DNA from 3 places in the Serratia marcescens subsp. marcescens ATCC 13880 genome. Region 1 is predicted to be linked to each of the others. Evidence: predicted binding sites of a transcription regulator. Region 1 holds the regulator's gene; each other region holds the start of a gene.
The links. Region 1 encodes CRP, which controls carbon source genes, mostly activating them, when cyclic AMP is high. Its sites were predicted from a motif close to ATGTGANNNNNNTCACAT; they were not measured.

Region 1 (6,885 bases):
TGGAGCCGAAAATGACTGAAAAATCCGCAGTGAGCCGCAGCACCTTTGACCAGGTGATCCTGCCTGTTTATGCACCGGCCCAGTTTGTGCCGGTGCGCGGCCAAGGCAGCCGAGTCTGGGATCAGCAGGGAAAAGAGTACATCGATTTTTCCGGCGGCATCGCGGTGACAGCGCTGGGGCACTGCCATCCGGCGCTGGTCGAGGCGCTCAAACGCCAGGGCGCAACCCTGTGGCATACCAGCAATGTCTTCACTAATGAACCGGCGCTGCGCCTGGCGAGCAAACTGATCGACGCCACCTTCGCCGACCGGGTGTTCTTCGCCAACTCCGGCGCAGAGGCCAACGAAGCGGCGTTCAAACTGGCGCGTCATTACGCTATCACCCGCCACAGCCCGTACAAAACCAAAATCATCGCCTTCTATAACGCGTTTCACGGCCGCACGCTGTTCACCGTGTCGGTGGGCGGGCAGGCCAAATACTCCGATGGGTTCGGGCCGAAGCCGGCCGACATCGTGCACGTGCCGTTCAACGATCTGGCGGCGGTGAAAGCGGTGATGGACGACCATACCTGCGCGGTGGTAATGGAGCCGATTCAGGGCGAGGGCGGCATTACGCCGGTCGACGCCGGCTTCCTCAAAGGCGTGCGCGAGCTGTGCGACCAGCATCAGGCGCTGCTGGTGTTCGACGAAGTGCAAAGCGGCATGGGGCGCAGCGGCAAACTGTTCGCCTATATGCATTATGGCGTGACGCCGGACATTCTCACCACCGCCAAGGCGTTGGGCGGCGGTTTCCCGGTCAGCGCCATGCTGACCACCGAAGAGATTGCGTCGGTGATGCAGGTGGGCACTCACGGCACCACCTACGGCGGCAACCCGCTGGCCTGCGCGGTGGCGGAGGCGGCGTTGGATGTGATCAATACGCCGGAAGTGCTGAGCGGCATCGAACAGCGCCACGCGCTGTATGTGCAGGCTTTGCAGGATATCGGCGATAAATACGGTATTTTCACCGCCATTCGCGGCATGGGGTTACTGATCGGCGCCGAACTGACGCCGCATTATCACGGCAAAGCGCGCGATTTCCTCACCGCCGCCGCCGCGCGTGGGCTGATGATCCTCAACGCCGGGCCGAACGTGATCCGTTTCGCGCCGTCGCTGGTGGTGGAGCTGCAGGATATCGAGGCCGGCATGGCGCTGTTCGAGCTGGCGGTGCAGGATGTGATCAACGCCTGAAGCCCGTGCGGCGCATAACGGGGCGCGGCATGCCGCGCCCTTATTGATCGCGCAGTTTGCGCTTGAGCCAGATGCCGTGGTGCGGGCGCTGGCGCCAGGCCAGCGACGAAATGGTATGCATCACGTTCAGGTGCGACAGGATGCGCCGCAAATGACGTTCCATCTCGGTGACGGGCATCTCCGGATGCAGATCCGGCGGCTGCATGATGCCGCTGTTGCCGCTGCTCGGGCCGTCGTATTCCAACCGCTGCTGGCAGCTTTGCAGCGCGATTTCACAGGTTTGCAGATAGGCTTCCGCCAGTTTCGGCGTCAGCATGTAGTGCTCGCGCGCCAGAATGGTCATGGCGTTCAGGTGTTCGACGATGAACTGGCTATGAGTGACCCACAGCCGCATGTCCGCCAGATAATTCGACGCGAACCCCGGCTCCTGCATCGCCTGATTGAGCGAGGTGAACAGCGCGTTGTGCGCCTGGTTGACCTGCATGCGGGTATAGGCCAATGCGGTGGCGTCCGGTTCCGGTTGCTTCAGCATCAGCCGCAGCGCGGTTTGATCGTGTTCCAGCGCCTGATGGGCATTCTTGCGCAGCAGCCCGCTTTGCCACTGCGGCCACAGCCAAATGGTGCCGCCGAACGCCAGCACGCAGCCTATCAGCGTATCGATCAGGCGCGGTACCAGAAAATGCGAGCCGTTCAGCGCCAGCAGCTGCAGGGTGTAAACCGCCGTGACCGTAAAGCCAATCACCGACAGCCCGTAGTTCTTGCGCGAAACCAGGTAGGCCAGCAGGGTGATCACCAGCATGATGCTCAGCGTTTCTCCCTCCGGCAGCTGCAGCTGCAGCAGCCCGGCCGCCAGCAACAGTCCGGCAATCGTGCCCAGCGCACGGTGCTGAATACGCACCCGGGTGGCGTTATACCCGTTTTGGCTCACCAGCATGATGGTGAGCAGGATCCAGTATGGCTTCGGCAGGTTGAAGACCGCACCCAGGCTGCTGCCGACCGCCAGCGTCACCCCCAGCCGCGCGGCGTTGCGCAGGGCGGTGGATTTGAACGACAGATAGCTGGCCAGCGCCGGCCAAAACGGCAGGCGGTGCTGGCCGGGCATCAGGTCGCGGCGGTACAGCGGATGCTGGGTGCGCAGCAGGCGGGCGATGCGGCTGAAGTGGTAATAACAAAACTGGCCGACCGGGTTATCGGGATGCTGCGCCGCCATTTTTTCCAGCGCCGCCAGTTCGTGGCTCATGGAGAAGCGCTTCGAATGCTGATGGTAGAGGATATCGTGCGCCACCACGCGCAGCCGGCCGGCGATCACCAGTGCATTGCGGCGAATGATCGCTTCGGCCTGGCTCTGCTCCACCAGTTTTTGCACTTCCTCCGGCAAATGCAGGCTGACGGTGATGTGCTCCTGCAGATCCATCGCCACCTGAAAGGCGCGCTGCAGGCGCTTTTGTTCGAGGTTGTTGGCGTGCGGCAGGAAATTGAGCTGTTGGTACAAAAGGCTGATCAGATCCATCACCTTTTGCTGGCGCACCAGCAGCGGCGGCAGCGCGGTTTGCGGATCGGTGTGCTGGGTCAGAAGTGAGTATTTGGCTTCGAAATAGTCCGCCAGCTCCAGGTAGAGCTGGCTCAGCGTCTCGCGCATCGGCTGCTCTTTCCACAGCTTGAACCAGAACCAGGTGAATAAGCCGTACCAGACGGTGCCGATCGCGTACAGCAGCGGCGCCTGCCAGAGAGGCACCGTGCCGGCCGTGCTGAGAGCGAAAATGGCGGCCACCAGCGCCGCCGGCAATAGCCGGGCGTGCAGCGGGCTGATTTCACCGGTGACGCCGAGCAGCAGCGCCAGGCCCAGCATCAGCGCCGGCAGCGGTACGTGCCACAGCAGCGCCTGTTGCAACAGCACGCTGCTGAAGGCGAACAGCGAGCCGCCGACGATCAGCCGTTTAAAGAAGCGCTTATGCGGCGTGTCCAGACCGGCGATATTGCAGCAGGCGGGCACCAGAGAGAACATCAGGCCGAGCTGCAGCTGGCCTATCAGCAGGCCGAACAGCACCGGCAGGCACAACACCAGCGTTTGTCGCAGTGCGTAGTTGATTTCCGGGTGGTAGATCAGGCGGCGCCACATGGCAGAGAGCAGATAAAAAAACGGCGCAGATTGCGCCGTTTCTTCGGAGATTAACGGGTGCCGTAGACGACAATGGTTTTGCCGTGGGCGGAAATCAGGTTTTGATCTTCCAGCATTTTCAGAATACGGCCAACGGTTTCACGCGAGCAGCCGACGATCTGGCCGATCTCCTGACGGGTGATCTTGATCTGCATGCCGTCCGGGTGAGTCATGGCGTCGGGTTGCTTCGCCAGATTCAGCAGGGTTTGCGCGATGCGGCCGGTCACGTCCAGGAAGGCGAGGTTGCCCACTTTTTCGGAGGTGACCTGCAGGCGGCTCGCCATTTGGGCGGACAGACGCATCAGGATGTCCGGGTTCACCTGGATCAGTTGGCGGAATTTCTTGTAGGAAATTTCGGCCACTTCACAGGCGGTTTTCGCGCGAACCCAGGCGCTGCGCTCCTGGCCTTCTTCGAACAATCCGAGCTCGCCGATGAAATCCCCCTGGTTGAGGTAGGACAGGATCATCTCTTTACCTTCTTCATCCTTGATCAGCACCGCGACGGAGCCTTTCACGATGTAGTAAAGCGTTTCGGCCTTTTCACCTTGGTGAATCAGCGTACTCTTCGATGGATATTTGTGGATATGGCAATGAGACAGGAACCATTCGAGAGTAGGGTCTGTTTGCGGTTTGCCGAGAACCATTCGCTGTTATCCTCTGTTGTTATCGCTGCCTTGTGTCACAGGGGTCAGAGTTCCCTGTAAAACCCGCCTGTAGCCGCAGTCATGAGCGAGGGCTACCGGCAAGTTTTGAGGCGTGTCATAAAAATACGCTGTCGCTCTAGCATATTAACTTGCCGTAAGCGCTGCAAGCTACATTCTGTTAACATACCGGTAAAGGAGCCTTTCTCTGGGCGTTTCCCTGAAATACAGTGTCCCGGAAAGATTTATTGCGGCTCTGTTTGTAGCACAGAGTAAGGCGGGTGTCTCGTGTTGTCTCGCTTCAGCATGATTAGCATCAGGTTACGTTGCCTGTTTCTATGCGAAAGCGTACTCTGATTTTAAGAAATCAACCGGAGTGACCAGAATGCAGGCAAGAGTTAAATGGGTGGAAGGGTTAACGTTTTTGGGTGAATCGGCCTCCGGCCATCAGGTGCTGATGGACGGCAACGCCGGTGATAAAGCGCCCAGCCCGATGGAGATGGTGCTGATGTCGGTGGGCGGCTGCAGCGCGATCGACGTGGTCTCCATCCTGCAAAAAGGGCGCAACGACGTGCGCGACTGCGAGGTGAAGCTGACCTCCGAGCGCCGCGAAGAAGCCCCGCGCTTGTTCACCCATATCAACCTGCACTTCATCGTTACCGGCCAGGATCTGACCGACAAAATCGTCGAGCGAGCGGTGAACCTGTCGGCGGAGAAGTACTGCTCGGTGGCGCTGATGCTCAACAAGGCCGCCACGGTGACCCACAGCTTCGAGATCCGCCAGCCGGCGTAATCGAGACGGAGCGCGGCTCGGCGCCGCGCTCAACGCGCTTATTCGATTTTCTTGCCTTCCAGCAGCCGCTGCACCAGCGGCGCCATGATCAGCTCCATCGCCAGCCCCATTTTGCCGCCCGGCACCACTAACGTATTGATGTGCGAGATAAACGAGCCCTGCAGCATCGCCAGCAAGTAGGGGAAGTCGATCTGGTCCAGGCCGCGGAAGTGGATCACCACGAAGCTTTCATCCAGTGAGGGAATGGCCTTGGCGGCGAACGGGTTGGAGGTGTCCACCGTCGGCACGCGCTGGAAGTTGATGTGGGTGCGCGAGAATTGCGGCGTAATGTAGTTGATGTAGTCTTCCATCGAGCGCACCACCGAATCCATCACCGCTTCGCGGGAGTGGCCGCGTTCGCCGGTATCGCGGATCAGCTTCTGGATCCACTCCAGGTTGACGATCGGCACCACGCCGACCAGCAGATCGACGTGTTTGGCCACGTCATGGTGCTCGGTGACCACGCCGCCGTGCAGCCCCTCGTAGAACAGCACGTCGGTCGGCGCCGGCAGCGGCTCCCACGGGGTGAAGGTGCCCGGCACCTGATTGTAGGGCACCGCTTCGTCGTAGGTGTGCAGGTACTTGCGCGAACGGCCGGTGCCGTTTTTGCCGTACTCGATAAAGCTCTGCTGCAGCAGGCCGAAGTCGTTGGCCTCGGGGCCGAAATAGCTGATGTGTCTGCCCAGATCGCGCGCCTTGCGGATCGCCGCGTCCATTTCCGGCCGGGTATAGCGGTGGAAGCTGTCGCCCTCCAGCTCGGCGGCGCGAATGTTGAGCTGCTGGAAGATTTTGCGGAACGCCACGCTGGTGGTGGTGGTGCCGGCGCCGCTGGAACCGGTCACCGCGATAACGGGATGTTTGGCAGACATGGTGGTTGTCACTCCGTGTTGAATGCGCCGGCGTCAGGGGATTATTGTGGCTCTTGTTGACGCTCTCTATGTCAGGAAAAAATGGCGCGCGCTGGTTTGCAATGTCCCATTGTTACCTGATTTTTTCCGTCAGTCATAGAACCGGGCGCCACTAAATTTCTTCCTGCCCGGCGCGGAACTGGCCGCGCGGCATGATGTTGACGCTCTCGTGCAGTTCCGACCACACCAGCACCACTTCGCCGTTTTTCAGCTGGCGGCGCACGTCCTCCACCTTCTGCTCCAGCGATCGTTCGTGCTCACCGTAATCGGTGCCTTCGCGCAGCACAAAGGATTCGATCAGGCTGTTCAGGGTGTCGGTTGCCAGTTCTTGCCAGGGAATAATCACGTCGGAATGTCCAGATAAGGGGAAAGCCAGGCCGGAATGCGATGCTCCAGCCACATGTGCGGTTTTTTCAGCGTGCCGCCGACGAAGCCGACGTGGCCGCCGAACTCAGTCAGCTGATATTCGATATTGCGCGGCAGGCCGGCGACGTCGGGGATCACCTCAGGGGTCATGAAAGGGTCGTCCTGCGCATGGATGATCAGCAGCGGCGTCTGGATGGACGGCAACAGCGGCAGGGCGCTGCAGCGGCGATAATAGTCGGTGGCGTCGCTGAAGCCGTGAATGCGCGAGGTGATGGCATCGTCGAACTCGCGGATGCGCCGCAAACCGTTCAGCTGTGATAGCTTGAGCGGCAGGGTGTCCGGATAGTGCAACAGCTTGCGGGTGGCGTTTTGTTTCAGCTGCCCCAGCAGGTAGCGCTGATAAACGCGGGAGAAGCCTTGCTCCATGCGGTAGGCGCAGGGTTCCAGCATCAGCGGCGCCGAGACCACCACCGCCGCCTGCAGCAGGCTGTCGGCGCCTTGCTGCGCCAGATAGCAGGCCAGCATGTTGCCGCCGAGCGAAACGCCTACCGCCGCGGTTGGCACTTCGCCGTAGCGGTCGCGCAGCCAGCGCAGAAAGAAGCGCGCGTCTTCGGTTTCGCCGGAGTGATAGATGCGCTGTTTGCGGTTGGGCACGCCGCTGCAGCCGCGAAAGTGCATCACCACGCCCAGCCAGCCGCGATCGCGCCAGGCGTTGAGCAGGCCATGCGCGTAGGGGCTGTAGAAGCTGCCC
Region 2 (6,885 bases), 1.1 Mb from region 1:
CAGCGTTTCCGCCTCTTTGGCGCTGGTGCAGGCGGCGATCATGGTGATGTCGGCGCCGGCGATAAACGAGTCCGGCTTGCCGGAAACGATCACCAGCCCTTCCAGCGCGGTATGCTGCTGCGCCCGGATCAGCACGTCATTCACCTGTTCGACGAACTCGGCCTTGAGCGTATTGACCTTGTCGCCCGGCACGTCGATGGTGATCACGCCGATATTGTCGGGGCGAATCGTCAGCTGAAAGGCCGACGGTTTGGCCCGCTGTTCGTGCAATGCGTTTTCGGCACTCATTATTCCACCTCCACGATCATCGCGGCACCTAACCCGCCGGCGGCGCAGGCGGTGGTCAGGCCCAACCCGCCGCCTCGGCGTTTCAGCTCGCGCAGCGTCTGGGTGATCATGCGCGCGCCGGTGGCGGCGAACGGGTGGCCATAGGCGATGGAACCGCCCAAGACGTTGAATTTGTCCATGTCCACCTCGCCGATCGCCTGGCTGCGGCCAAGCTTCTCGCGGGCGAACGCTTCGCTGGCGAACATCTTCAGGTTAGCCAGCGTTTGCGCGGCGAAAGCTTCATGCATGTCGATGAGCGTCAGATCGGCCAGACCGATGCCGGCGCGATCCAGCGCCAGCGGCGTAGCGTAAGAAGGCCCCAGCAGCATGTCTTCCCACACGTCGATGGCGGCGAAGGCGAAACTGCGCAGATAGCCGAGCGGCTGCAGCCCCAGCGCTTTGGCGCGCGATTCGCTCATCATCAATACCGCCGCCGCGCCGTCGGTCAGCGGCGTGCTGTTGGCCGCGGTGACGCTGCCATGCTTGCGATCGAACGCCGGTTTCAGCTTGGCGTAAGAAGCCAGGCTGGAGTCTTTGCGGATATTGTTGTCTTCGGAAAGCTGGGCGCGGTAAGGCGGCACGTAGGCGGTCATCACCTCGTCGCGCAGCCACCCCTCCCGCCAGGCTCTGGCCGCCAGTTCGTGGGAACGGTGCGCCAGCGCATCCTGCGCTTCGCGGGTGATGCCGTGGCTTTTCGCCATCTGCTCAGCGGTATCGCCCATGCGCAGACCGGTGGAATACTCCGCCACCGCCGGCGGCACCGGCATCAGATCGCGGAATTTCAGCCGGCTGAACAGTTTGAGACGCTGCGACAGCGTGCGCGCCTTGTTGACGTCCACCAGCGTGCGCGCCAACGCCTTGCTGACCCCGATCGGCAAGACGGAAGAAGAGTCCGCCCCGCCGGCGATGCCGACGCTGATGCTGCCGGCCATGATGCTCTCCGCCACGTTGGCGATCGCCTGGAAGCTGGTGGCGCAGGCGCGCGACACGCTGTAAGCGTCGGTATGAACGCTCATGCCGGTGCCAAGCACGATTTCACGCGCGATGTTCGGCGCCTCGGGCATTTGCACCACCTGGCCGAACACCAGCTGTTCGATCAGTTGCGGATCGATGCCGCTGCGCGCCAATAGCTCGCTCACCGCCGTTTTCCCTAAATCCACCGCCGGAATGCCGTGATAGGCAGTCGCCTGTTTGGCAAAGGGGGTACGCAGTCCATTCACAATCGCAATGCGGTCACCATGACGGGTCACCAACGGCAGTGCCTTACTCATAAATGCTCCCGAAGAAAATAACGTCAGCGCAATGGGCAGAAAGAGGTCTGACCTGATGAGGTCATTGTTAACCAAACGGTTACATTTGGCAAACCGGCAGAGATCAAAACTGCGAGCAGGCGCACTTTCTATGGGGAACGAGGCGGAGAAGGAAATCCCCGGCGCGCAGCAGGCGGCGCCGGGGGTAAAGCGGGGATTAACGCAGGCCGAGCTGGAAGATCAGGGTTTCCGCCTGGCAGGCGAAGGTGAAATCGGCCTCCAACTGCACGCCGCCGTCAACCGGTTTAATGCTACTGCTGATGTCACAAGGATCGGACTCGACCGCGCGCGCCTTTTCGCTCAGGGCCGCCAGCATCGCCTCCGCATCTTGTTGATTACCGAACACCTGGCTGTAGGACGCGGTGCAATCGGTGTTATCCATCACGGTGCCGACATCCACGCAGCAACACGCGGCGGTTTCCTGGGCGCTGCATTTATTAATTGCATCTGACATGATTGGTTCTCCTCAAGGGCCTCTGTTATCAGCCCAAATTGCCGTTTCACTCACCGGCACAAAGCCACAAAATTCTGCGGGTATTTTACGCTTCCACGCCGGCAATCACTAGCACTTACTTTTACTGGGTGTTTTAAGTGATGGAAATCACAAATAAAAATGAGCATCTGCTAAGGAACGGTAAGAATTTTGTTATTTACCGCTGGCTTTTTGTTAAGCAGATCTCTTTTTTGATATCAGATTGGAAATATTTCAAAAACAAACTTGCAACAATTTCACAGGTCAGACCTATACTTCAGCCACTGGTCTGATTTGTCTGAACGATAACGGACCCTACAATCCCGCGCTCCTTGTTACTTCGTGTAACAATAGTTTAAATAATAAACACATAATGAGGTTTTGGTCATGAGCCAGAAAAACCTATTGACTAAATCAGCTCTCGCAGCTGCAGTGGCAATTATTTCTTCAAACGTGTCTGCCGCAGGATTCCAGCTGAATGAGTTCTCATCAGCTGGTTTAGGACGTTCGTATTCTGGCGAAGGCGCCATGGCGGATACGGCGGCTTCCGCAAGCCGCAACCCGGCGTTGTTGATGATGTATACCCGCCCCGAGCTGTCCATCGGCGCAGTCTTCATCGACCCGGACGTTGACATCACCGGCAAATCGCCTTCCGGCGCCAGCCTGGACTCCAAAAATATCGCCCCTGTCGCCTGGGTGCCGAACCTGCATTATGTTCACCCGATTAACGATCAGTTCGCCGTAGGCGGCTCGGTCACCAGCAACTTCGGTTTGGCGACCGAATTCAACGACGGTTATACCGCCGGCGCTTACGGCGGTAAGACCGATCTGACTACCGTTAACCTCAACCTGAGCGGCGCCTACCGTCTGAATCAACACTTCAGCTTCGGTCTGGGCTTCGATGCGGTGTACGCCAAAGCCAAACTGGAACGTTACGCCGGTGAATTGCCGAAACTGCTTGCAGGTCAAGGCCTGCAAACCGGTAGATTAACGCCTCAGCAAGCCGGAATGATCGCTCAAATCCCTGGCGATACCCAGATTTCTCACCTGAAAGGCGATAAATGGGGTTACGGCTGGAACGCCGGCATCCTGTACGAAGTGGATGAAAACAACCGTTACGGCTTCACCTATCGCTCTGAAGTCAAAATCAAGTTCGACGGCGATTACAAGAGCAGCCTGCCAGCACAATTCAACCCTCTGACTCAATCTCTGGGCTTAGGCTTGCCTTGGGGCACCAGCGGCAGCACCATCCCGGGTTCTCTGGATCTGAACCTGCCGGAAATGTGGGAGCTGTCCGGTTACAACAAAGTGGCGCCGCAGTGGGCCATTCACTACAGCCTGGCCTATACCAGCTGGAGCCAGTTCCAGGAGTTGAGAGCCACCGGCAACAATGGTCAGACGCTGTTCGAGAAGCATGAAGGCTTCCGCGATGCCTACCGTATCGCGCTGGGCACCACCTACTTCTACGACGACAACTGGACCTTCCGGACCGGTATCGCCTTCGATGACAGCCCGGTGCCCGCCCAAAACCGTTCGATCTCCATTCCCGATCAGGACCGTTTCTGGCTGAGTGCCGGTACTACCTATGCGTTCAACAAAGACGCCTCGGTTGATGTCGGCGTGTCCTACATGCACGGCCAGAAAGTCACCATCAACGAAGGCCCTTACACCTTCAACTCGGTGGGTAAAGCCTGGCTGTACGGCGCCAACTTCAACTACCGCTTCTAATTTCGCCTGAGATGGATGCCAAAGCGCCCCCTGGGGCGCTTTTTCTTTGCCTGCCGCTTGCCGCCGGCATAAAAAAAAAACCCGCCTGACGGCGGGTTTTCATTGGCATAATGCCCAGGATTACTGCGAGTCGATCTCGTCCAGTTCGCCCTGAATCGCCTTGGCGTTCGGGTTCTCTTCCGGCTTGAGCGAGCCGCCGTTGGCGATGAAATCGTGGCGCTGGAAGTAAGCCTCGCGCACCATGACATAAGGATCGGAAGAGTTGCGCAGCAGGCCGTCGGAATCCAGCAGTTGAGCGCGGGTTTCGATACCCTCGACCACCCATTTGCCCGCCGACATCCAGAAGGTCAGGTAGCTCAGCATCGGATACAGCGTATCCGCAAAGTCGCCGCCTTCGTCACGCAGCGTGAAGCTGCCGTAGCCCGGCAACATCACGTACGGGCCGTAACCCACATCGTAATGACCCAGCGTGCTGCCGAAGCGGTTCGGTTCTTCGCGCGCCAGTTTCGGGTTGGCCATGCCGGCCACATCGATCAGACCGCCCATCCCAAGCAGGGTGTTCAGGAAGAAACGGTTGAAGTGGATCATCCCGCGGTAGGGATCGCCCTTCAGGAAGGCGTTGACCATGCTGGCCGGCTCTTCCAGGTTGGAGGTGAAGTTGCTGATGCCGTTACGCGCCGGCATCGGCACGTAGTCGCGCCAGGCCACCGCGACCGGACGCAGAATATAAGGATCCAGGACGTTGTAGTTGAAGTCGAACATCGTCCGGTTAAATCCTTCCAGAGGATCGGAACGCCCTTGCGGCTCATTGTCTGGCGCGCTGGCACAGCCCACCAGTAATGCCGCTGCGAATGCCACCCCAGTCAGGCGAAAGTTCATATTTTTCTCCATAAAAACACGTTCGGTCTTATTTTTCAGGGACCTGCTTGTTTATCTGAACGCTAACCTGCTCTTTGCCGCTGAATGTCTGCAGCGAGCTTTCGCCGAACCAGTCCCCCGGCTGCGGCGTGGCCAATCCGTCCTGTGAGAGGCGCACACGCACCTGCACCTGATGCTGTGCCGAGAGTAGACGCTCGGGCATCATGGCGTTGCTGTCGTCCAGAGAGAAAGACAGCGGAAAACGGCTCAACGGCAATTGTTTTACCGCGACCGGCACCGGGCTGACGCCGTCGGTCACCGAGATAACCAGCGTCCCCTGCGGCGGCATGGCTTTCGCCGCCTGCGGTGACAGTGAAACAGTCACATTCAGTTTAACAGTTTCTCCGCCGGCCTGGGCTTTTGCTTGTGCAATACTGCGCTTTATCACTTCCGCGCGCGGATCGTTGGCCGGCAGCAGCTGCAGCATCACTTGCCAGGCGCCGATCGCCTGTTTGAAATCGCCCTGTTCGAAGGCATTGAACGCCAGCAGGCTCAGCACCCGCGGATCGCTGTGGTTTTCCGCGATCATGCGCCGCAACAGCTGCGTCGCCTGCTTGTTATCCTCCGGATCGTTGGATCGCGTCAAGACCTCGGCATAGCCGAGCCGCACTTCCAGACTATTCGGATCCAATTGATAAGCATGAGCAAAGGCCTGCGTGGCGGTAGTGGCATTGTTCAACGCCATGCCGACGCGCCCCAGCATCATCCAGTCGTTGATATTGCGATCGTCCTGCTGCAGCGCGGTGCGCAGCCCCAACCCGAGACGGGCAATCTCTTCCATGCTCAGCGGTTTGGCGCGCTCATTGGCGACGCGCTCGCGCAATTCCGGCATTTGCGCCTGCACCAGGCGCCAGTCCAGCACCTGCGCCAGCCCGCCGGTTTTCAGATAAAAGCCAACGGTCACCGCCAGCAATAACAGCACGCCCGGCACCAGCGCCCAGCGGTTGATCGGCTTCGCCTGCGCCATCTGCTCGGCCGGGATATCGTTCAACAGGTTCTGTTGCAGCTCTTTGACCAGTTCCGGACGCTCGGCTACCACGCCCTGCTGCTCATCCTGCTCCAACTCGCTGAGGCGATCCTGATAAAACGCCTTGTTCAACGCATCGCGCGTGGCGGCGCTCTGCTTGCCGTGGCGCATCGCCGGCACCACCAGCAACGCGGCGGCGCCGGCCAGCAACACGCAAATAATCAGCCAAAAAGCCATTAGGGTTTCTTCCTGTCAGTCTCTTGCAACAGCGCCGCCAGGCGCTGCCGTTCCCGTTCGGAGAATGCATCGTCCACCGCCGCGTCGGGCTTGCGACGGGTGCGCAGGATCACCACCGCCCCGCCGATCAATACGAACAGCAGCGGGCCGATCCACAAGATCAGCGTCGCCGGCGTTACCGGCGGCTCGTAGGTGACGAAGTTGCCATAACGCGCCACCATGTAATCGATGATCTGCTGCTTGCTTTGCCCCTGCATCATCAGCTCGTACACCTTGGTGCGCATGTCGGCGGCGATAATGGCGTTGGAATCGGCAATGCTGTTGTTCTGGCATTTCGGGCAGCGCAGCTGTTCGGTCAACTCGCGATACTGCTGCTCCTGCTCGACGGAGTTGAAGCGATAGGTATCGATCGCCGCGGCGGCGCTCCAGCTAAGCAGCGCGGCGCACAGCAGAACAATCAACCTCATGCCTCACCCCCGTACTTTTTATACAGCGGCAGCACTTCCTGCTGCCAGACGCGCTCATTCATGTCGCCGGCGTGGCGATAGCGAATGATCCCCTGGCCGTCGATAAGGAAGGTCTCAGGCGCGCCGTACACCCCGAGATCCAACCCCAGCATGCCGTCACCGTCGTACAGGCTGAGCGCATAGGGATTGCCCAGGGAATTCAGCCAGGCCACCGCCTTGGCGCGATCGTCTTTATAGTTCAGGCCGACCACCCGTACGCCGCGCGCCGCCAGCGTATTGAGATACTGATGTTCCGCGCGGCAGGTCGGGCACCAGGTGGCCCAGACGTTGAGCAAGATCGGCTTGCCGTCGCGCAGCACCGCCTGATCGTAGGTTTTGCCGGGCTGATCCAGCGATTCCAGCTTGAAGGTCGGCACCGGTTTGCCGATCAGCGCCGACTCCAGCATGGTCGGATCTTCG
Region 3 (6,885 bases), 190 kb from region 1:
TGGCGTCGATACGGCGCTGCAGATAGGCATTGGCCCACTGCCGATAGCCGGTCAACAGGGCATCATCACGTGTCTGGTTATAGACCAGCAGCGCGTGAGATTGCTCGTCGAACGTTTTGCGCTCCCGGTAGATCCAGGCGGCTGGCGGCGGCATCTGCTCGATGCTGTCGATGTTGGCCAGCATAGTGCGTTCCGACTGAGTGAGCGCCATGCGCCCTTGCCAGGCGAAGACCGCCATCGCCAGCACGCCGACCGCCGCCATCGCCACCGGCAGGCTCAGGGCTTTGGCGAACGGCAGCGGGCGGGGCTCGCCGGTTTGGCCGTCCAGCAACGCCAGCAGCAACAGAAACGCCAGCCAGTGCGGCGCAGACAGATAGAAAGGGTATTCCAGCTGGGTATGCACCAGCATTGGCAGCAGCACCAGGAACAGCCCGACGCGCGCGCCGTCCCGCTGCGCGCGATCCCGTTGCCAGGCGCATTTCAGCAGCAGCGCGCCGGCGGCGAGGACGATCATGATACCCGCCAGCGCCGGCAGACCACCCTCAACCCACCACAGCAGGATTTCATTGTGCGGATGCCCGGCGACTTCCAGCACTTCTCGCCAGGGCATTTCCTGCAGGCGGAAGTGCGCGAAGCCGTATTCAAAACCGCCGTAACCCCAGCCCAGCAGCGGCTTGGCCAGGATCATGGCGCCGACGTCGTGCAGCATGGTCAGACGCGCGCTGTTGGATAGCCCCCGACCGATCAGGCCGGTGTGACCCTCCAGACCGAAACCGGTGAACAGCACCGTGAGGCCGATCGCCATACCCAACAGCAGCGCGCCGCCGGCCCAGCGGCTTGCGGCCGGGCGCTGGCGGGCAAAACGCCACAGCAGCAATGCCGCCGCCAAGGCGCCGCCGAGCCAGGCGGCGCGCGACTGGATCAGCACCAGCAGGGCGGAGAAAACGGCCAACAGCGCGAGCAGCGGGATTTGCCGCCGCCGCATCGGCGCAGAGAGGGGAGCAAGCAGCAGCCAGAGCGCCAAAGCCAGCCCGGTGGCGATAAAGCTGCCCAGCACGTTCGGTTGCTGAAAGACGCCGTAGACCCGGCTTCCGTAAGGGGATACCCACGCCAGCGCGGGGGCGAACAGTTGCAGAGCCGCCAGCAGCGCCTGAACGCCAGCGGCGAACAGCAGACCGTACAGCAATAGGTTGCGCTGCCTGGGGGTTAGGCGCAGCTGCAGGCAGGCGACATAGAACAGCCAACCGCCGAGCAGGCCGGCGCAGCGCCACAGGGCGTCTTCGCGCCACTCGGGGCGGGTATACAGCAGCGGCAGCGCCAGCACGGCGATGCCGAGCAGCAATAGCCGGGCGGTGGGGGTAAGCGAAAGGCGGATGCGACCCAGGCAAACGGTAAACGTCACGATCAGCGTAGTGAGCGCCATGACGCCCCAGGCCTGAATGTTTTGCGGCAGCGCCAGACCGTCGCCGCCCATATTGGGATGATAGATCGGCAGGAGCGCCGCCATCCAGATCAGCAGCAGGGGCAGCACGGCGATGGTCGCTGCGTTAGCGGGAGATTTATCGGCCATGGTTAACCTGCCAAGGCCTGATAGCGTTTATTGAATGCATGTTTTGATTATTCCCTATCTTTTATCCTGATGTTGAAATGTGTGTAATGTTCAATTCGAAAATGTCTTACGGGAAATTTAAGTCGTCGTCATGGTGAAGCGATAAATAATGTTTGCCCTGAGAATGCGTGAGGCTGTGCGCCTAAAGAAAGGTTAAGCCGTATTTTTCACCCGCAAAAGGCATTTTTGTTTTTTCAAAAACAGACGCGCTATTTTCTCAAATCTATTGCGATTCAGTCAATTTTTAATCTAAATATTGTTTTTATTTATTAAAATCAGTTGGTTGGTCTTTGTGTTGGCGAGTGTGAATATCGTGAGACATCCCGGCAATGGCCTATGTCGGCAGGTAATGTGAAGAATAAAATAGGTATCTGCTTGTTTAATTTGTTTCGTCAGCGGCGGCGTGACGGAGGAGGTTTATTTCATCGTTTCCCATTGCTGATTTTTAAATTAAAAGTGATTTTCATGGTTTTATTTTTATTAAGATTCTTCTTGTCTCTATCTGTTTATTTGGGTTTTTATAAAATGATTTATTGTTAGGATTGTTCTGCTGAATTGGAAATAAAAGACGTTATGTCTTGAGCCTCCCCGTTGCCGCGGCAGAATACAGGCTAACGCGCCTGCCCAAGCGCGTTAGTCTTGTCTCCCGTCCGCTTACTCCACCTCACCGATCCGCTTTAGCGCATCCACCACCAGATCCCAGAATTTATCCTGATCCAGTTTGACCGCGACCTGGGTGTGGCAGTCCGGCGGCGGCGGCGCGCGGAAGTCCGTGACCGTCATGCCCAACGTCAGGGTGCCGGTCAGTTCGATATCCACCGGCGCTTTGCGCACCGTCATGACGCTCGGGTCGATCACGTAGGCCACCGCGCAAGGATCGTGTACCGGCGGGGCGCTGAAGCCTTGCGCCTGTTGGTACATACGGCCAAAGAATGCCAGCAGTTCGCCGACGAAGGCGGCCGGCCGGGTGCCGAGGGCGGCGATGCGTTCGCAGACTGCCGGCGTGGCCAGCGCCTGATGGGTGAGATCCAGCCCGACCATGGTGAGCGGCCATTTTTCGTTGAACACGATGTGCGCCGCCTCGGGATCGATTTTGATATTGAACTCCGCCACCGCGCTCCAGTTGCCCACATGATAGCCGCCGCCCATCAGCACCACTTCCTTGACCCGTTCGGCAATGCGCGGCTCTTTACGCACCGCCATGGCGATATTGGTCAGGCCGCCGGTCGGCACCAGCGTCACGCTGCCCGGCGGGTGGGCCATCACGGTCTCGATGATCAGGTCTACCGCATGGCGTGAGTCCAACTGCAGGTGGGGTGCCGGCAGCACCGGGCCATCGAGGCCTGAGTCGCCGTGAATGTCGGGCGCCACTTCGATATTGCGCACCAGCGGGCGCGGGCAGCCGGCGGCGAAGGGGACGCCGGTGATATTGGCGATGCGGGCCACCGCCAGGGCGTTGCGCGTCACTTTGTCCAGCGTCTGGTTACCCACCACGGTGGTGACCGCCAGCAGGTCGATCTGCGGATTGCCCCAGGCCAGCAACAGAGCGATGGCGTCGTCATGCCCCGGGTCACAGTCCAGTATGATTTTTTTCATGGTTATTCCTGATGCAGGGAGAGGTTTCCGCAGCATAACGCAGCGCGGCGGCGTGGGATAATGCCGATGGCGCTTTTGTTAACGGCATCAAAGCCTTGCCACTTTTACGATGTAATGAAACGTAAATCCTGCTCGCCGGGCTTTACCCTGGAGTTTACTCCAGGGTTTACAGTGAGGTTCAGCGTCAATGCACAGAGGAGAGGCGGGATGAGCTTACTGAAACGGTTGTTGGGGCAAGGCGGTATTAACGGCGGTCATCAGCGCGCGGGCCACGGCGGCGGGCATCATGGCAACCGCTATAATCAGCATGGCGAGCCGGGGCCGCTGTGCCCGGAATGCCGGGCTGTGAATAAATCGGGCGCGCGTTATTGCCACCGCTGCGGTCAGCCGTTTGCCGCGGTGAGCGCCACCTGCGGCCAGTGCGCCGCGCCGTTGCCGTCGGGCAGCCGCTTTTGTCCGCAGTGCGGCGGCGGTGTGCCGTGAACCGGGGCGGTTGGACACTCGCGCTGCTGCTGGGCGCCATGGCGCTATGGACGCTGCTGGCCTGGGGCGTAGCCGGGGTGCTGGCCTGGCTCCCGGCGTTGGCGGAGGCAGCCGGGAATGCATCGTTGCCGGTGAACGGTGCGCTGAGCCTGGTGCCGCAGGCGGTGCTGGACGCCTGGCTGCCGTGGCTGAAACAGCTGGGCAGCGGGCTGGCGAGCTATTTTCCTGCGCTGCTGACCTGGGCGGGCTACGCCATCTGGCTGCTGTGGGGCTTCGGCATGGTGGCGCTGACGCTGCTGGCCGCGCTGGCGCGACGCTATTTGAGCGCTGCTCAGCGATAGCCCTGATAGACCGCCGCTACGCGTTCGAAATAGTCGGTTAAATAATTGATGCACACCTGCACCTTCAGCGGCAGTTTGTCCTTCTCGGTATAGAGCGCGTAGATCGGCCGTGGATCCGAATGGTAGCTTTTGAACAGGATCTCGATCTCGCCGCGTTTGATCTCTTCGATCACCCACATCAGCGGGGCGTAGGCGATGCCGGCGCCGTTTTTCAGCCAACGGATCATGGTGGAGGAGTCGTTGGTGACGAAGCGCCCCTGCGGGGAAATGCGCGTGGTGATGCCTTCCGGCGACATCAGTTCGAATTCGCTGTCGGGCCGCACGCTGTACTCCAGCCAGGAGAAGTTGACCATGTCGCTCGGCTTCTGCGGCGTGCCGTGCTGGATCAGGTAGCTTTTGGCGGCGCACACCACCATCGGCATCTGCCCCAGGCGGCGAGAGAACAGGCTGGAGTCCTGCAGCGCTCCGGTGCGGATCACCAGATCCAGCCCGTCGGTGATCAGATCCGGCGCCGGAATGCCGGTTACCAGGTTGACCGTCAGGCCCGGGTACTCTTTCATCATCTCGGCGGTCATGTTCGCCAGCACGTTTTGCGCCATGGTGGATGAGCTGCCGATGCGCAGCGTGCCGGCGGGCGTATTGTTAAACGCATACAGCTGTTCATGCACTTCGCTGACTTCCTGCAGCATGCGTCGGCAGCCCTGATAGTAGATTTTGCCGGCCTCGGTCAGGCCGATGCTGCGCGTGCTGCGGTTCAACAGCTTGACCTGCAGCTCATTTTCCAGTTTCGAGACGGTTTGGCTGATCGATGAAACGCTCATGCCGAGTTGGCGCGCGGCCGCGGTAAACGACCCGAACTCAACCACTTTGGCGAATACCGACATCCGTTTTAATCTTTCCATTATTCACTCTGGCTTAAAAGTGATTTAGATCACAGATTGTTGATGCCTTGATAGTAAGCAGGCTAATATAACGTGGTCGGGTGAATAGACCTTACCAACGTGCGAGAGCGATCGGCGACGTAATCCTGCCGCTCCTCCGGCACCCTCGCAATCCCTGTCGTGGACGTCTGCCCCAAAGTTTAACCTTTTTTCGGGTTCGTGACCTGGACAAGCTGTCTGGTCAAGATTTGTGGCGCGCGCACGCTAAAATGTAAAGAGAATGTGAATGGCGAGATGTGTCTTTCCCCGGCGCAGTGAACAATAAGGAAAAAGTGATGAGTTTGCTTCCGGTTATGGTCATCTTCGGACTGTCGTTTCCGCCGGTGTTTTTCGAGCTGCTGGTGTCGCTGGCGCTGTTTTTTCTCTTGCGCCGCCTGCTGCAGCCGACGGGGATTTACGATTTTGTCTGGCATCCGGCGCTGTTTAACACTGCGCTGTATTGCTGCTTGTTTTATCTGATTTCATGTCTTTTTGTTTGAGGTCGCTGTGAAAAATTTTTCGATAAAAATAACCCGAATCGCGATCACTTTGATTCTTGTGCTGTTGGGCATCGCCGCGATATTCAAGGCCTGGGTGTTCTACACCGAGTCGCCGTGGACGCGTGATGCCAAGTTTACCGCCGATGTGGTGGCGATCGCGCCGGACGTCAGCGGCCTGCTGACCGACGTGCCGGTGGTGGATAACCAACTGGTGAAGAAAGGCCAGGTGCTGTTCGTGGTCGATCGGCCGCGTTATGAGCAGGCGTTGGCGGAAGCCGGCGCCGATGTCGCCTACTATCAAGCGTTGGCGGCGGAAAAACGGCGCGAGGCCGGCCGCCGCGTGAAGCTGGGCGTGCAGGCGATGTCGCAGGAAGAGATTGACCAGTCGAACAACTCGCTGCAGACCGTGCAGCACCAGCTGGCGAAGGCCGTGGCGGCGCGCGAGCTGGCGCAGCTGGATCTGGAACGCACCACGGTGCGGGCTCCGGCCGATGGCTGGATCACCAACCTCAATGTCCATGCCGGCGAATACATCACCCGCGGCTCGGTGGCGGTGGCGCTGGTGAAGAAAGATTCCTTCTACATCCTGGCGTACCTGGAAGAGACCAAGCTGAATGGCCTGAATAAGGGCGATCGCGCGGAGATCACTCCGCTCGGCAGCAACCGCATCATGCACGGCACCGTCGACAGCGTGGCGGCGGCGGTGAACAACAGCAGCAGCACGGTGAACAACAAAGGGTTGGCCTCGATCGACAGCAACCTGGAGTGGGTGCGCCTGGCGCAGCGCGTGCCGGTGAAGATTCTGCTGGACGCCAAGGACCAACAGCATCCGTACCCGGCCGGCACCACCGCCACCGTGGTGATCGTCGGCAAGAACGATCGCAATGCCGACAGCGGCTCGCCTTTTGTGCGCCTGATGCACCGGCTGCGTGAGTTCGGCTAATGAGCAGCCCAACCTTTATCCGGCTGAGATTCGCCTTCAAACTCAGCTTCGCGATTGTGTTTGCGCTGTTCGTCGGCTTCCATCTCAATCTGGAAACCCCGCGCTGGTCGGCGATGACCGCCGCCATCGTCGCCGCCGGCCCGGCCTTTGCCGCCGGCGGCGAACCCTTCTCCGGCGCCATCCGCCACCGCGGTTGGCTGCGTATCATCGGCACCTTTATCGGCTGCTTCGTCGGTCTGATCATTATCATCACCACCGCCCGCGCGCCGGTGGTGATGCTGCTGCTGTGCTGCATCTGGGCCGGTTTCTGCACCTGGCTTTCTTCGCTCATCAAGGTGGAGAACTCCTATGCCTGGGGGCTGGCCGGGTATACCGCGCTGATCATCATCGTGACGGTCGCCACCAGTGAGTCTCATCTGCTGGAAGCGCCGCAGTTCGCCATCGAGCGTTGCAGCGAGATCGTGCTGGGGATCGTCAGCGCCGTGTTGGCGGA

Region 2: the regulator CRP is predicted to act here: its motif matches at 2,227-2,244, upstream of J0F90_RS17180 (YfcZ/YiiS family protein).
Region 3: the regulator CRP is predicted to act here: its motif matches at 4,949-4,966, upstream of aaeR (HTH-type transcriptional activator AaeR).

Annotation. Positions count from the first base shown of each region.
Region 1 is NZ_CP071238.1:4,740,926-4,747,810, reverse strand. Features, by position in the region: gene argD (bifunctional acetylornithine/succinyldiaminopimelate transaminase) at 12-1,229, shown strand; gene J0F90_RS22755 (YccS/YhfK family putative transporter) at 1,270-3,348, opposite strand; gene crp (cAMP-activated global transcriptional regulator CRP) at 3,399-4,031, opposite strand; gene J0F90_RS22745 (OsmC family protein) at 4,414-4,821, shown strand; gene J0F90_RS22740 (phosphoribulokinase) at 4,860-5,729, opposite strand; gene J0F90_RS22735 (YheU family protein) at 5,881-6,114, opposite strand; gene J0F90_RS22730 (hydrolase) at 6,111-6,885, opposite strand, start outside.
Region 2 is NZ_CP071238.1:3,596,593-3,603,477, forward strand. Features, by position in the region: gene fadJ (fatty acid oxidation complex subunit alpha FadJ) at 1-288, opposite strand, end outside; gene fadI (acetyl-CoA C-acyltransferase FadI) at 288-1,598, opposite strand; gene J0F90_RS17180 (YfcZ/YiiS family protein) at 1,795-2,091, opposite strand; gene fadL (long-chain fatty acid transporter FadL) at 2,497-3,837, shown strand; gene mlaA (phospholipid-binding lipoprotein MlaA) at 3,958-4,716, opposite strand; gene ccmI (c-type cytochrome biogenesis protein CcmI) at 4,745-5,959, opposite strand; gene J0F90_RS17200 (cytochrome c-type biogenesis protein) at 5,959-6,426, opposite strand; gene J0F90_RS17205 (DsbE family thiol:disulfide interchange protein) at 6,423-6,885, opposite strand, start outside.
Region 3 is NZ_CP071238.1:4,554,531-4,561,415, reverse strand. Features, by position in the region: gene J0F90_RS21835 (PglL family O-oligosaccharyltransferase) at 1-1,570, opposite strand, end outside; gene uriH (uridine-preferring nucleoside hydrolase UriH) at 2,264-3,205, opposite strand; gene J0F90_RS21825 (zinc ribbon domain-containing protein) at 3,413-3,688, shown strand; gene J0F90_RS21820 (hypothetical protein) at 3,685-4,029, shown strand; gene aaeR (HTH-type transcriptional activator AaeR) at 4,020-4,931, opposite strand; gene aaeX (p-hydroxybenzoic acid efflux pump operon protein AaeX) at 5,246-5,449, shown strand; gene aaeA (p-hydroxybenzoic acid efflux pump subunit AaeA) at 5,457-6,392, shown strand; gene aaeB (p-hydroxybenzoic acid efflux pump subunit AaeB) at 6,392-6,885, shown strand, end outside.